DNA from 3 places in the Pseudarthrobacter sp. NIBRBAC000502771 genome. Region 1 is predicted to be linked to each of the others. Evidence: riboswitches for the same ligand, from Rfam matches in the RefSeq annotation. Region 1 holds a riboswitch; each other region holds the start of a gene.
What was found. A riboswitch is a leader RNA that binds a small molecule or an ion and turns the genes downstream of it on or off. The one in region 1 is predicted to bind S-adenosylmethionine.
Positions count from the first base shown of each region.

Region 2: linked by a shared signal. The riboswitch ahead of NIBR502771_RS12395 (aminotransferase class V-fold PLP-dependent enzyme) and the one ahead of NIBR502771_RS18975 (homoserine O-acetyltransferase) in region 1 are both predicted to bind S-adenosylmethionine.
Region 3: linked by a shared signal. The riboswitch ahead of NIBR502771_RS02385 (cobalamin-independent methionine synthase II family protein) and the one ahead of NIBR502771_RS18975 (homoserine O-acetyltransferase) in region 1 are both predicted to bind S-adenosylmethionine.

Region 1 covers NZ_CP041187.1:4,065,504-4,069,758, reverse strand. The annotation lists gene NIBR502771_RS18985 (VOC family protein) at 1-579, opposite strand, end outside; SAM riboswitch class IV at 739-854, shown strand; gene NIBR502771_RS18980 (bifunctional o-acetylhomoserine/o-acetylserine sulfhydrylase) at 898-2,220, shown strand; SAM riboswitch class IV at 2,323-2,438, shown strand; gene NIBR502771_RS18975 (homoserine O-acetyltransferase) at 2,451-3,566, shown strand; gene NIBR502771_RS18970 (MFS transporter) at 3,748-4,255, shown strand, end outside.
Region 2 covers NZ_CP041187.1:2,645,494-2,649,748, reverse strand. The annotation lists gene rsgA (ribosome small subunit-dependent GTPase A) at 1-402, shown strand, start outside; gene hisN (histidinol-phosphatase) at 447-1,259, shown strand; SAM riboswitch class IV at 1,412-1,525, shown strand; gene NIBR502771_RS12395 (aminotransferase class V-fold PLP-dependent enzyme) at 1,562-2,977, shown strand; gene NIBR502771_RS12390 (class I SAM-dependent methyltransferase) at 3,062-3,820, shown strand; gene NIBR502771_RS12385 (metal-dependent transcriptional regulator) at 3,868-4,255, shown strand, end outside.
Region 3 covers NZ_CP041187.1:502,229-506,483, forward strand. The annotation lists gene NIBR502771_RS02375 (adenylosuccinate synthase) at 1-884, opposite strand, end outside; gene NIBR502771_RS02380 (M14 family zinc carboxypeptidase) at 1,120-2,184, opposite strand; SAM riboswitch class I at 2,413-2,518, shown strand; gene NIBR502771_RS02385 (cobalamin-independent methionine synthase II family protein) at 2,532-3,740, shown strand; gene NIBR502771_RS02390 (uracil-DNA glycosylase) at 3,941-4,255, shown strand, end outside.

The DNA.
Region 1 (4,255 bases):
GTGCGGGGCCACCCATTCCACCGCAACGTCCTCGAGCGGCTTCTCCACGGGCTCACCGAGCCACTCGGTGACGCGCGAGGCGGAACCGGCGATGGTCAGGCAGCTCATCTTGAGGTTGCTCTCGTACGCGTGGGACGGGTGGAGGGAGGGGTCGCCCTCCCACTTGAGCATGTACGGCACCTGGGGATCGGCGATGAGGCCCAGGATGCCAATTTGCTTCCAGACCAGCTCGCGGCCGTCCGGGAACTTGCGGTTGCCGTTCACGGCAGCGCGGCCCAGGCGTTCCTCGAAGGGGGCGAGGTCGTCCACTTCGACGCACCAGCCCATCCAGCCGCCACCGGCAGCGGAGCGGGCACGCACTGCCTGCCCGAACGGTGCCTTGTCCGACGCCGGGTGGTCGAGGACCTCGACGACTTCGAGGTACTTGTGGCCCGCCAGGGGGATGATCATATTCCGGGTTCCGAAGCGGGGGTGTACGCCACCCTTCACTGCCTCAACGCCGAGGGCAGTTGCAATACGTTCGGTAGTGGCCGCGAGGCCATCGTGTTCACAGGCGTAAGAGACGTGATCCATGCGCATGCGAACATCTTGGCACTTTGTGATCGGGCTCTCAGCTAAGGGTACCCTTACTGGCATTTTGGGTAGCCGCCGTCCCTGTCCAAATGCCCAGGGCCTGCGCCAAGACCATGTTCGTCACAATGCTGTCCGGGCCGGATTGAAGTTCCTAGACTGGGTCCAGGTCATGAGTGCCAGCGCCAAGCCCCGGCTCGCTGGCCGGCAACCCTCCATCCGCGGTGGGGTGCCCCGGGTGAGGACCAGGCTGTCCGGCAATGGCCGGAGAGCAAGCGCGGCCCGTGGTGCTCCCAGCATGCCGGGCCCATGTCATAGGAGACTGAGATGTCCAACGGATGGTCCTTCGAAACCCGCCAGATCCATGCCGGCCAGGAGCCCGACAGCGCCACCGGAGCCCGCGCCCTTCCCATCTACCAGACCACGTCCTTCGTGTTTCCCAGTGCCGAGAGCGCGGCCAACCGCTTCGCCCTGGCCGAACTTGCACCCATCTACACCCGCATTGGCAATCCCACCCAGGACGCCGTCGAGCAACGGATCGCAAGCCTTGAAGGCGGCCTGGCGGCATTGCTGCTGAGCTCCGGCCAGGCCGCGGAGACGTTCGCTGTGCTGAACATCGCCGAGGCAGGCGACCATATAGTGGCCAGCCCCAGTCTTTACGGCGGAACCTACAACCTGTTCGCCCACACGTTGAAGAAGTTCGGCATCTCGGTGACCTTCGTGGCTGATCCTGACAACCTGGACCAGTGGCGCGACGCCGTGCAGCCCAATACCAAGCTCTTCTTCGGTGAAGTGGTGTCCAACCCGCGCCAGGACGTCCTTGATATTGAGGGCATCTCCGAAGTGGCCCACCAGGCCGGCGTGCCCCTGATCGTGGACAACACCCTTTCCACCCCATACCTGATCCGCCCATTGGAGTGGGGCGCGGACATCGTCATCCACTCGGCCACCAAATACCTGGGCGGCCATGGCTCGGCCATCGCCGGCGTCATCGTCGATTCCGGCAGGTTCGATTTCGGCAAGGACCCGGAAAGGTACCCCGGCTTCAACACCCCGGACCCCACCTATAACGGCCTGGTCTACGCACGCGACCTCGGCGAAGGCGGCGCGCTCGGCGCCAACCTCTCCTACATCCTCAAGGCCCGGGTGCAGTTGCTGCGCGACCTTGGCTCGGCGGTCTCGCCCTTCAACGCGTTCCTGATTTCCCAAGGCCTGGAGACCCTGAGCCTGCGGGTGGAGCGCCACGTTGCGAACGCCACGGAGGTGGCGCGCTGGCTGGAGGCCAGGGACGACGTCGAATCCGTCGCCTACGCGGGGCTGCCGTCCAGCCCCTGGTACGAGCGTGGCCGCAAGTACGGGCCAAAGGGAACGGGCGCCGTGGTCGCCTTCAACCTGGCCGGCGGCGCGGAAGCCGGCAAGCGCTTCGTCGACGCACTGGAGCTGCACTCCCACGTGGCCAACATCGGCGACGTGCGCTCCCTGGTCATCCACCCGGCGTCGACCACGCACAGCCAGCTTTCGCCGGAGCAGCAGGTTGTGGCCGGCGTTCACCCGGGCCTGGTCCGGCTTTCCGTCGGTTTGGAGCACATCGACGACATCCTGGCTGACCTGGAGGCAGGCTTCCGGGCCGCCAAGGCCACCGGCGCCTAGCCCCAACCGCGAGGGCGCAGCACGTGCCGGCCGGCAAGCCGGGAAGTCACAACCAGTCATACTCTTGGCCTGGAGCGGGGGGTGTTTCGTACACTCGAACCAGGTCATGAGTGCCAGTGACAGCCCCGGCTTGCTGGCCGGCAACCCTCCATCCGCGGTGGGGTGCCCCGGGTGAGGACCTGGCCTGCCGGTCAGACGACGGCGGGCAAGCGCGTAGAAGAGGTCTTGCCATGACGGTTACCGTCGCCCGAACCGCCATCCCTGAACACGGAATTGTCCGTTACGCCTCCATCGGGGGACTGGAACTCGAAGCCGGAGGCTACCTCCCGGACGTCACCCTGGCCTACGAAACCTGGGGCACGCTCAACGCGGACGCCAGCAACGCCATCCTGATCGAGCACGCACTGACCGGCAGCACCCACGTGACCCGCGGCGACACCGACGAAGAAGGTTGGTGGGAGCAGCTGGCCGGCCCCGGAGCCCCCGTGGACACGGACCGTTTCTTCGTGGTGTCCATCAACATCGTTGGCGGCTGCTACGGGTCCACCGGGCCGTCGTCGCCCGCGCCTGATGGGAAGCCCTGGGGCTCCAGGTTTCCCCTGGTCACGCTGCGCGACAGTACTGTTGCCGAGGCCCGGCTGGCGGACCAGCTGGGCATCAAGAGCTGGTTCGCCGTCCTGGGCGGCTCCATGGGCGGTGCACGGGCCCTGGAATGGGCTGTGACGTACCCGGACAGGGTGCAGCGCTGCGCCGTGATCTCCGTCGGAGCCGCCAGTACTGCCGAACAGATTGCCTTCGCCCAGGCGCAGACCCTGGCCATCAGGCAGGATCCCAACTTCAACGGCGGGGACTACTACGGCGGCCGGAGTCCTGAAGAGGGACTGGCCCTCGCCCGCAGGATCGCCCACATCACCTACCGGTCCGCCACCGAGCTGGAAGGCCGTTTCGGACGGGAACCCCAGGCGCCGGAATCGCCACTGCGGGGGGAAGTCCTGGCCTCCCGCGGCCGCTACCAGGTGGAAAGCTACCTGGACCACCAGGGCAACAAGCTGGTGAAGCGCTTTGACGCCAACAGCTATATTGCCCTGACCGAAGCGCTGATGAGCCACGACGTCTGCCGGGGACGGGGAACATTGGCCGAAGCCCTGGCGGCATCCACGGCGCGGTTCTTTGTGGCCGCCGTCGACTCCGACCGGCTCTATTTCCCATCGCAGTCCCACGAGCTTGCCCGGGCCCTGCCCGGGGACGTGGATGTCCACCTCATCCGGGCGCCGATCGGGCACGACGGGTTCCTGACCGAAATTGGACAGCTGGGCAGCCAGCTCCGGAGCAGCTTCCTGGCGTAGCCGCCGCCGGGAGGACGGCCGGCAATGTGCATTCCTGCAGATGCCTTCTGCACTATTTGGCGTTGAGGTTGCACCGCGGGCAGACCATACTCAATCGAATCCGGTGTCCGTGGTGTGCATCACACCCCGGGCCCCATCGACTGGTCCCCGTGGCGTCGACGACGACGCCGAAGGAGTTCGCATGAGTACGGAAAGCTCCGCCGCAAGGCGTACAGAGGAACCCGACGTCAAGGCCTCAGGCCTGAAGAAAGTGGTGACGGCGTCCATGGCCGGCACGGTCGTGGAGTGGTATGAATTCTTCCTCTACGCATCGGCCGCCACCCTGGTGTTCGGGAAGGCCTTCTTTCCCAACGCCGGCACCGAACTGGACGGCATCATCGCCGCCTTCCTCACCTATGCCGTCGGTTTTGTCGCACGCCCCATCGGCGGCATTGTGTTTGGCCACTTCGGCGACAAGTTCGGCCGCAAGCAGCTGCTGCAGCTGAGCATCATCCTGGTGGGCGTCTCCACCTTCCTCATGGGCTGCCTGCCCACCTTTGGGCAGATCGGCTACTGGGCGCCTGCGCTTCTGGTCTTCCTCCGGTTCGCCCAGGGCTTCGCCGTGGGCGGGGAGTGGGGCGGCGCCGTCCTCCTCGTCGCAGAGCACAGCCCCAGCAAGTCCCGCGGCTTCTGGGCCAGCTGGCCGCAGT
Region 2 (4,255 bases), 1.4 Mb from region 1:
ATGGTGAACGCGCTGACCGGTGCCGAGCGGGCCACCGGCGGCGTCAACGCCGTAACCGGACGTGGCCGCCACACGTCGTCGTCGGCCCTGGCCCTGCGCCTGGCTGACGCGCCGGCCGGAAGCTGGATCATTGACACCCCCGGTATCCGTTCCTTCGGACTGGCCCATGTGGACCCGGACCGGATCCTGCGCTCCTTCCCGGACCTCTCTCCCGGCATCGAAAACTGTGAACGCGGGTGCAAGCACACGGCAAACGCGGTGAACTGCGGCCTCGACGACTGGGTGGCAGGCGGGCACGCAGGTCCCACCGGCCCGGCACGCCTGGCGTCGCTCCGGCGGCTGCTCGGCACGGATCCGCGCATGGAAGCACAGGAAACCAAAGAGCTCGGCAGCGTCAACTGACGCGTTCTCCCGGCAGAAGCGTCCGCAGACGGTAGTTTGTAACCATGATCCAACCCGCTTCGAGCTACAACGATGACCTGCGCCTGGCCCATGTCCTGGCCGACTCCGTGGATGACCAGACCATGAGCCGCTTCAAGGCCCTGGACCTCCACGTTGAGACCAAGCCGGACCTGACGCCCGTCACCGACGCCGACAAGGCAGCCGAGGAAGCCATCCGCGGCCAGCTCTCCCGCTCCCGGCCCCGCGATGCCGTCCTGGGCGAGGAGTTCGGCAGCACCGGGCACGGTTCACGGCGCTGGATCATCGATCCCATTGACGGGACAAAGAACTTTGTCAGGGGCGTCCCGGTCTGGGCCACCCTGATCGCCCTGGTGGACGAAGGCGAACCCGTGGTGGGCGTGGTCAGCGCCCCGGCCCTCGGCAAGCGCTGGTGGGCGGCAAAGGGCATGGGCGCCTACATGGGCAGGTCCCTGGCGGCTGCCACCCGGCTGCGCGTCTCCAACGTGTCCAGCCTCTCCGACGCCTCCCTCTCCTACTCCAGCCTGAGCGGCTGGAAGGAACGCGGCAACCTCGACGATTTCCTCGGGCTGACCGAGGACGTCTGGCGGACCCGGGCATACGGCGATTTCTGGTCGTACTGCATGGTGGCAGAGGGCTCCGTGGACATCGCCTGCGAACCGGAACTCAACCTCTACGACATGGCTGCGCTGGTGCCGATCGTGGTCGAGGCCGGGGGCCGGTTCACCTCCCTCGAGGGCGAGGACGGACCGTTCGGCGGGAACGCGCTGGCCACCAACTCGATCCTGCACTCCGAGGTCCTGCACCGCCTCAACCCTTACCTGGACGATCTGCTGTAACTGCCGCGGTTTGCCCGCTTAGGCGAATATTGCGACGCCGGACACCTCCAGAAGGAGGTGTCCGGCGTCGTTTATTCGATATTGCGTAATAAAGCCCTTAACAATTGGCCCGGCTTCCAGCCTGGCCGCCCCATGTCCTACGCTTTTATGCAGGTCACGAGTGCCAGCGCAAAACCCCGGTTTGCTGGCCGGCAACCCTCCATTCGCGGCGGGGTGCCCCGGGTGACGACCAGGCCGGTCCGGAGTGGATGCGGCAAGCGCGGATTCCGTACGCCGGAGTCCTGTACACAAGTGAGGTCTCTGTGACAACTGCCACCGTCTCCCCCAAACCCGTCACCGAATCCGCCGTTGCTGCCGAACGCCGTGCCGCCGCCGGCCGCCCGCTCGCTGCAGTCACCGGGGCCGAAATCCAAGCACCACTGATAACCGGCGGCCACGTGCGGTACGCCAACCTTGATTACGGGGCATCGGCCCCTGCACTCTCCGTGGTGTCCGCCTACCTCAACGAGATCCTGCCCTACTACGCCAGCGTCCACCGCGGGGCCGGGTACGCCTCCCAGATCAGCACCTCCGTGTACGAGAACGCACGCAGCATCGTCCGGGACTTCGTGGGCGGCCGGCCGGACGATTCGGTCATCTTCACCCGGAACACCACCGATTCGCTGAACCTCCTGGCGGGCTGCCTGCCCCGGACGGACGGACGGACCGCCGGGGACGTCCTCTACCTGGACATCGAGCACCACGCCAACCTCCTGCCGTGGCAGGGCGTCCCGCACCGCAGCATCGTTGCCGCGGACACCATCGCCGGCACCCTTGAGGCCGTCCGCGCCGAACTCGAACAGGGCGGCGTCAGCCTCCTGGCCGTCACCGGCGCCTCCAACGTCACCGGCGAGATCCTCCCCATCCGGGCCCTGGCCGCGCTGGCCCACCAGCACGGCGCCCGGATCGTGGTGGACGCGGCCCAGCTCGCGCCGCACCGCCGGGTGGACATCAGCGCGGACGACGTCGACTACCTCGCCTTTTCCGGCCACAAGCTGTACGCGCCGTTCGGCGCGGGTGTCCTGGTAGGCCGGCCTGACTGGCTGGATTCCGGCGTCCCGCACCTCGCCGGCGGCGGGGCCGTCAAGGAAGCACGGCTCGACGGCGTCAGCTGGGCCACCGGCCCGGCCCGCCACGAAGGAGGCTCACCGAACGTCCTCGGCGCCGCCACCCTGGCACGCGCCACGCAGGTCATCGCCGAACTCGACCAGGACAGGTGGCATGCGCACGAGTCCGCGATCCGGTCCTTCCTGGTGGAGGGCCTCCAGGAAATCGACGGCGTCACCGTCCACCAGATCTTCAAGGACACCAATCCGGAAACGGACACCATCGGCGTGGTCAACTTCTCCGTCGAGGGCTACGACGCAGGGCTGGTGGCCGCCTACCTTTCCGCAGAGCACGGGGTGGGCCTGCGTGACGGACGTTTCTGCGCCCATCCCCTGCTGAAGCGCCTGGGCCTGCCGTCCGGCTCCCTCCGGGCGAGTTTCGGCGTGGGCTCGCGGCTGGAGGATGCTGAACGCCTCCTTGCCGGTATCCGGGCTTTGCGCAGCAACGGACTCGGGTGGGACTACGTGGTGGACGCGGGCCGCTGGGTGCCCGCCAACGACTTCCGCACCTACCCGCACTGGGCACCCAATACCCCCGGGACGGCCGGCGCGGCCCCCTGCCTCGACGACTAGCGGGGTAACGGCGGCTGCCTGCAGGCACCGGCCATGCGGTAAATTCGAAGGACATCCGCAGGCAGCACCGGAAGGAGGCCACGCGTGGTTCGGGGTGGCCCCAGGCTTGATCACGGCCGGCGCACGGAGCTCGGGCAGAGCTTCCAGGACGGCGGCCGCCACTACCAGCGCGTCCGCCCCGGCTATCCGGCGGAATCCGCACGGTGGCTGGTGCCTGCCGGGGCCCGTGACGCCCTGGACGTCGGGGCGGGTACCGGTAAATTCACCGCCTTGCTGCTGGCCATGGGACTGGATGTCACAGCCGTCGATCCTTCTGCGGACATGCTCGCCCAGCTGAAGGCCCACTGCCCGGCCGCCACGGCTGCGGCGGGGACGGCCGAGGCCACAGGCCTTCGGGACGCGGCCTTCGACGTGGTCACCGTTGCCCAGGCGTGGCACTGGTGCGATCCCCTCGCTGCGAGCACCGAACTGGCCCGCGTCCTGCGCCCGCACGGAACCCTGGGCCTGGTCTGGAACCAGCTGGACACCTCTGTCCCCTGGGTGCACCGGCTCTCCCGGATCATGCACGCCGGCGACGTCTACCGGCCCGGCCACAAGCCCGTCGTCGGGCCCGAATTCCACGGGCTTGAGGGGCATGTGACGCACTGGCAGGACCGGGTGACCACCAGTGACCTGATGGAGCTCACCAAATCGCGCAGCTACTACCTGCGGGCCGGTGAGGCGACGCGGGCGAAGGTCCTTGCCAACCTGGACTGGTACCTGCACGAACACCTGGCCCATGCTCCGGGGCAGGAACTCGACCTCCCCTACCTGACGCTGGCCTGGCGCGCCGCTAAGGCCTGACCCGGGGCCGCCCCTGCCGGACCGGCCAAACCGGTAGGCTTGGACCTGTGAAGACCAGCGCGCCCTCCTCCTCGATCGAGGACTACGTCAAGGTCATCTATTCATTCACTGAATGGCAGGACAAGCCCATCACGTCCTCCCAGCTGGCACAGCGGCTGGGCGTGGCGAATTCCTCTGTGTCGGAGATGGTCCGCAAGCTGAAGGACCAGGGGCTGGTGGACCACAAGCCCTACAGCGCAGTCACCCTGACCGATTCCGGCCTGCGCCTGGCCCTGTCAATGGTCCGGCGCCACCGGCTCATCGAGACCTACCTCGTCCAGCGTCTTGGCTACAGCTGGGACGAGGTCCACGATGAAGCCGAACAGCTGGAGCACGCGGTCTCGGATACGTTCATCGAACGCGTCGCCGCCAAACTCGGAAACCCGGAACGGGACC
Region 3 (4,255 bases), 910 kb from region 1:
TCGCCGCCGGTCTTCTGCAGGTACATGCCCATCTCATCGAAGAGTTCCGTGGGGAATGGGCCGGCACCAACGCGGGTGGTGTAGGCCTTGATGATGCCGATGGAGCGGGAGATCCGGGTAGGGCCGATGCCGGAGCCCACGGAGGCGCCGCCGGCGGTGGGGTTGGAGGAGGTCACGAACGGGTAGGTGCCGTGGTCCACGTCCAGGAAGGTTGCCTGGCCGCCCTCCATCAGGACTACCTTGCCCTCATCCAGCGCGGAGTTCAGGACCAGGGTGCTGTCGATGACCAGCGGGCGGAGCCGCTCGGCGAAGGACAGGAAGTACTCCACGATCTCGTCCACCACCACACCGCGGCGGTTGTAGACCTTGACCAGGAGTTCGTTCTTCTGCCGCAGCGAGCCTTCCACCTTCTGGCGGAGGATCGATTCGTCAAAGACATCCTGGACGCGGATGCCCAGCCGGGCAACCTTGTCCATGTAGGCAGGGCCGATGCCGCGGCCGGTGGTGCCAATGGCCCGGCTGCCCAGGAAGCGTTCGGTTACCTTGTCCAGCACCTGGTGGTACGGCGCCACCAGGTGGGCGTTGGCGGAGACCCGCAGCTTTGAGGTGTCGGCGCCACGCGCCTGGAGTCCGTCGATTTCCTGGAAGAGGGCCTCCAGGTTCACCACGCAGCCGTTGCCGATGATGGGAACGGCGTTGGGGCTGAGAATGCCGGCCGGCAGAAGCTTGAGTTCGTACTTTTCACCGCCTACGACGACGGTGTGCCCGGCGTTGTTGCCGCCGTTGGGCTTGACGACGTAGTCAACACGGCCGCCCAGCAGGTCGGTGGCCTTGCCTTTTCCTTCGTCGCCCCACTGGGCTCCTACGATCACAATTGCTGGCATGGGATCCTCCCCCATTCGTTCGGGCTGCCCGGGCCCGGCCACCAGGTGGCAGGCCGATGCAGCGCCGTTCATGAGAATGCCCCGAACAGACCGGCCTTCGCACAGCCGCAGCACGGCGCAGCGAAGCAAGAGTTCCGGGGCTCTTACCACCCAAGTTTAGCCGATAGGGCACTTCGTCCACTGTTGTGGCCCGCCGCGGCCGTTTCTGCCAAAAGGCCGCGGCGGGCGGTGCCGCCTATTCGTCCTCAGCCTCCCCGGCGGGGCGGGACGTCTGTTCGGCGAGTGTGTTCCAGAAGGAGGTGTCGGCGTCGGCAATGGACCCGTCCGCGATGGCTGCGGCCGTGGAGGTCAGCGTGGTGACAGTCTGCTTGATCAGGTAGCCGTTGCTGCGCTGCCCGAGAGCATAGCCGTCCAGGTAGTGGTCCGACATGCCGCGCATCTCGAAGAGCAGGGTGGCGATGCCGTACTCCACGGAGATGCCGTTTCGGCTGATGGTTTCGGCGCTGCCGCCCTGGTACTTGCCCAGGTGTCCCCAGCCGGTGGAGTCGACGTTGTTGAAGACCACGGCGCCAAGCTGCTTTGATTTTTCGACGACGGCGGGGTCGGCGTTGGGGGTGGTGGGGTATAGGATGGAGCCGGATACCAGCTTGCCGTCACGCTCGGCCCGGGTGCCCTGGTGGTGCAGGTCGATCATGTAGTCGATCCGGTACTTGCGCATGACGTTGTTGTGCAGCGCCTGGGTCTCCGGCTGGACCTTGGCCACATGGTCGCGGTTCAGGTCCACGCCCTCGGCGTTGTAGCGGGTGAGGTTGCGGTCCCCCTTGGCAAGGTAGTTTTCCAGGGAGAAGTTCACGTCCCCCATGGCCCCGTCCGCATTGAGCATGGGCACCACCAGGATGTTCACGCCTTTGAGGATGTCAGCGGATTTACCGGCCCCCAGGTGCTTGATGAACTCCATGGCGCCCTCGGTGGTGAGCTGCTCGTTGCCGTGCTGCTGGGTCAGGTACAGAATGGTGGGCTTGGCGGGGTCCGAAATGTACTTGACCAGGTGGATGTCGCGCCCCTTGACCGTTTGCCCGATGACCTCCAGCTCCATTGCCGGCTGGCGGGCGTCCTGGTCCTTCAGGAACGAGACCATCTGTTCGTACGTGGCGAGCTTGGAGGTGGTGATCTGGCCGTTGCCGTCGTAATTGGGGCCTTCGCCCACAGCGTGTGCCAGCGGGGCGGGACCTGCGACGACGGCCAGCGCCAGGGCTCCGGAGGCGGCGAGGGTCCTGAAATTTGCCAGGGATTTCTTCACAGTGCGTTACCTCTTTCGAGTGCATCGGGGCGCCACCGGCCAGCTCCGTTGCGGCGGTGGCATGTGACCTCAGCCAACCAAGCTTAACGAAACCTGTCAACAAGCTGAACAAAGTCTGTAAGTATGCTGCTGCCCGCCGGGCAAGGGCAGGGAAGCAGCCGGGCAGCGGGCCGCGACATAAAGCGGCACGGACTTGCCCCAAGGTGGGTCTCCCGATTTAGTGAGAGTGAACCATCCGGAGCGGCCGAGAGACCTGGCTCGATGACGCCGCAGCAACCACGGTCCAGCAGGATTCCTGCCGGACCGAAGGTGCTACTGCCAGGACCGATGGAAAGGAAGATTCCAGCATGCCCCTGAACACCGACCACATCCGCGTCACCCACGCCGGATCGTTGCCCCGCACCCCGGAACTCATCGCGGCCAATGCCGCCAAGGAAACCGACGGCGTCACCCCTGAATTCCTGGACCTCCTGGAAACCTCCGTGGTGGACGTGGTCCGGCGCCAGAAGGACCTCGGGATCGACATTCCCAACGACGGCGAATACGGGCACACGATGGCCAACTCCGTGGACTATGGCGCCTGGTGGAACTACTCCTTCGCACGGCTGGGCGGCCTGGAGCCAACCAATGTGGACCGCTGGGCCGATGCCCAGGTGCACCGCTCCTCCCCCGGCAACATTGTCCTGACCTCCTTCCCCGACAGGCGCGACCGGCAGGCGTTCAACGAGGCCTACAACGACCCGTCCTCGGGCATCCTGTCCCACCGCAAGAGCGTGACCCAGCCCAAGATCGCCGGACCCCTGACCTACACGGGCCAGGACCTGGTGGCATCGGACATCAAGAACCTGAAGACCGGCCTCGCCGCCGCCGGGTTGTCGGACGGCTTCGTGGCATCCCTCTCTCCCGGCTCGTGCGCCCGCGTGGCAAACGAGTACTACAAGTCCGATGAGGAACTTGTCTACGCCTGTGCCGATGCCATGCGGGAGGAATACAAGGCCATCGTCGACGCCGGCCTCACCGTGCAGCTCGACGATCCGTCCCTGGCCGAGAGCTGGGACCAGATCAATCCCGAGCCCAGCCTGGAGGACTACCTGAAGTTCATCCAGCTGCGCGTCGAGGCCACCAACTGGGCCCTCCGGGACCTGCCCCAGGAACAGATCCGGCTGCATGTCTGCTGGGGTTCCTGGCACGGCCCGCACACCACGGACATCCCTTTCGCCGACATCATCGGCTCGGTGCTGCAGGTCAACGCGGGCGCATACTCCTTCGAGGCAGCCAACGTCCGCCACGAACACGAATGGCGTGTATGGGAGGACACCAAGCTCCCCGAGGGCAAGGTCATCATCCCGGGCGTCGTGTCGCATGCCACCAACGTGGTGGAACACCCCGACCTGGTGGCTGACCGCATTGTCCGCTTTGCCGACGTCGTGGGCCGCGAAAATGTCATTGCCTCCACCGACTGCGGCCTGGGCGGCAGGGTGCACCCACAGATCGCCTTCGCCAAGCTGGAGGCCCTCGGCGAGGGTGCTCGCCGCGCCACCAGCCGCCTCTGGTAGTCCGTCGTACCGCTGCGCCGGCTGTGCCTTCCATCACCGGAAGGGGCGGCCGGCGTTTCGTTTCCCCGGGCTTGGTAAACTGGCAGAGGCCGACCAGGAATCGGCCCACCCCAACTAACCGCCGTTGATGATCCGCGCCGCCGCGCGCCCATTTTCACCGGTGGAAGCAATATCAATCCCCGCAGGAGAACCAGCACTTCATGACAGCCCTGGCCCCAGAAACATTCCACGAACAGCTCATGAGCCGCCGCTACGAACCCAGCGTTGCCGCCGTCAATGAACTGTGTGATTCCCTGCAGGAGGCCAAGCCCGGAACCGTGGTGCCCTATGTGGACCCGATGCACGACGTTGAGGAATGCCGCATCATCAGCCTGTTCTCCAACATCGGCGAGGCGGACCCGTCCGGGTTCATCACTGCCGGGGACCAGGACGCCGCGACCCGAATGCTGGGGCTCCAGTGGAAGCTGGGGTTGCGCCCCGAGTTCGTGATGCCGTGGAACGTCCACCCCTGGCAC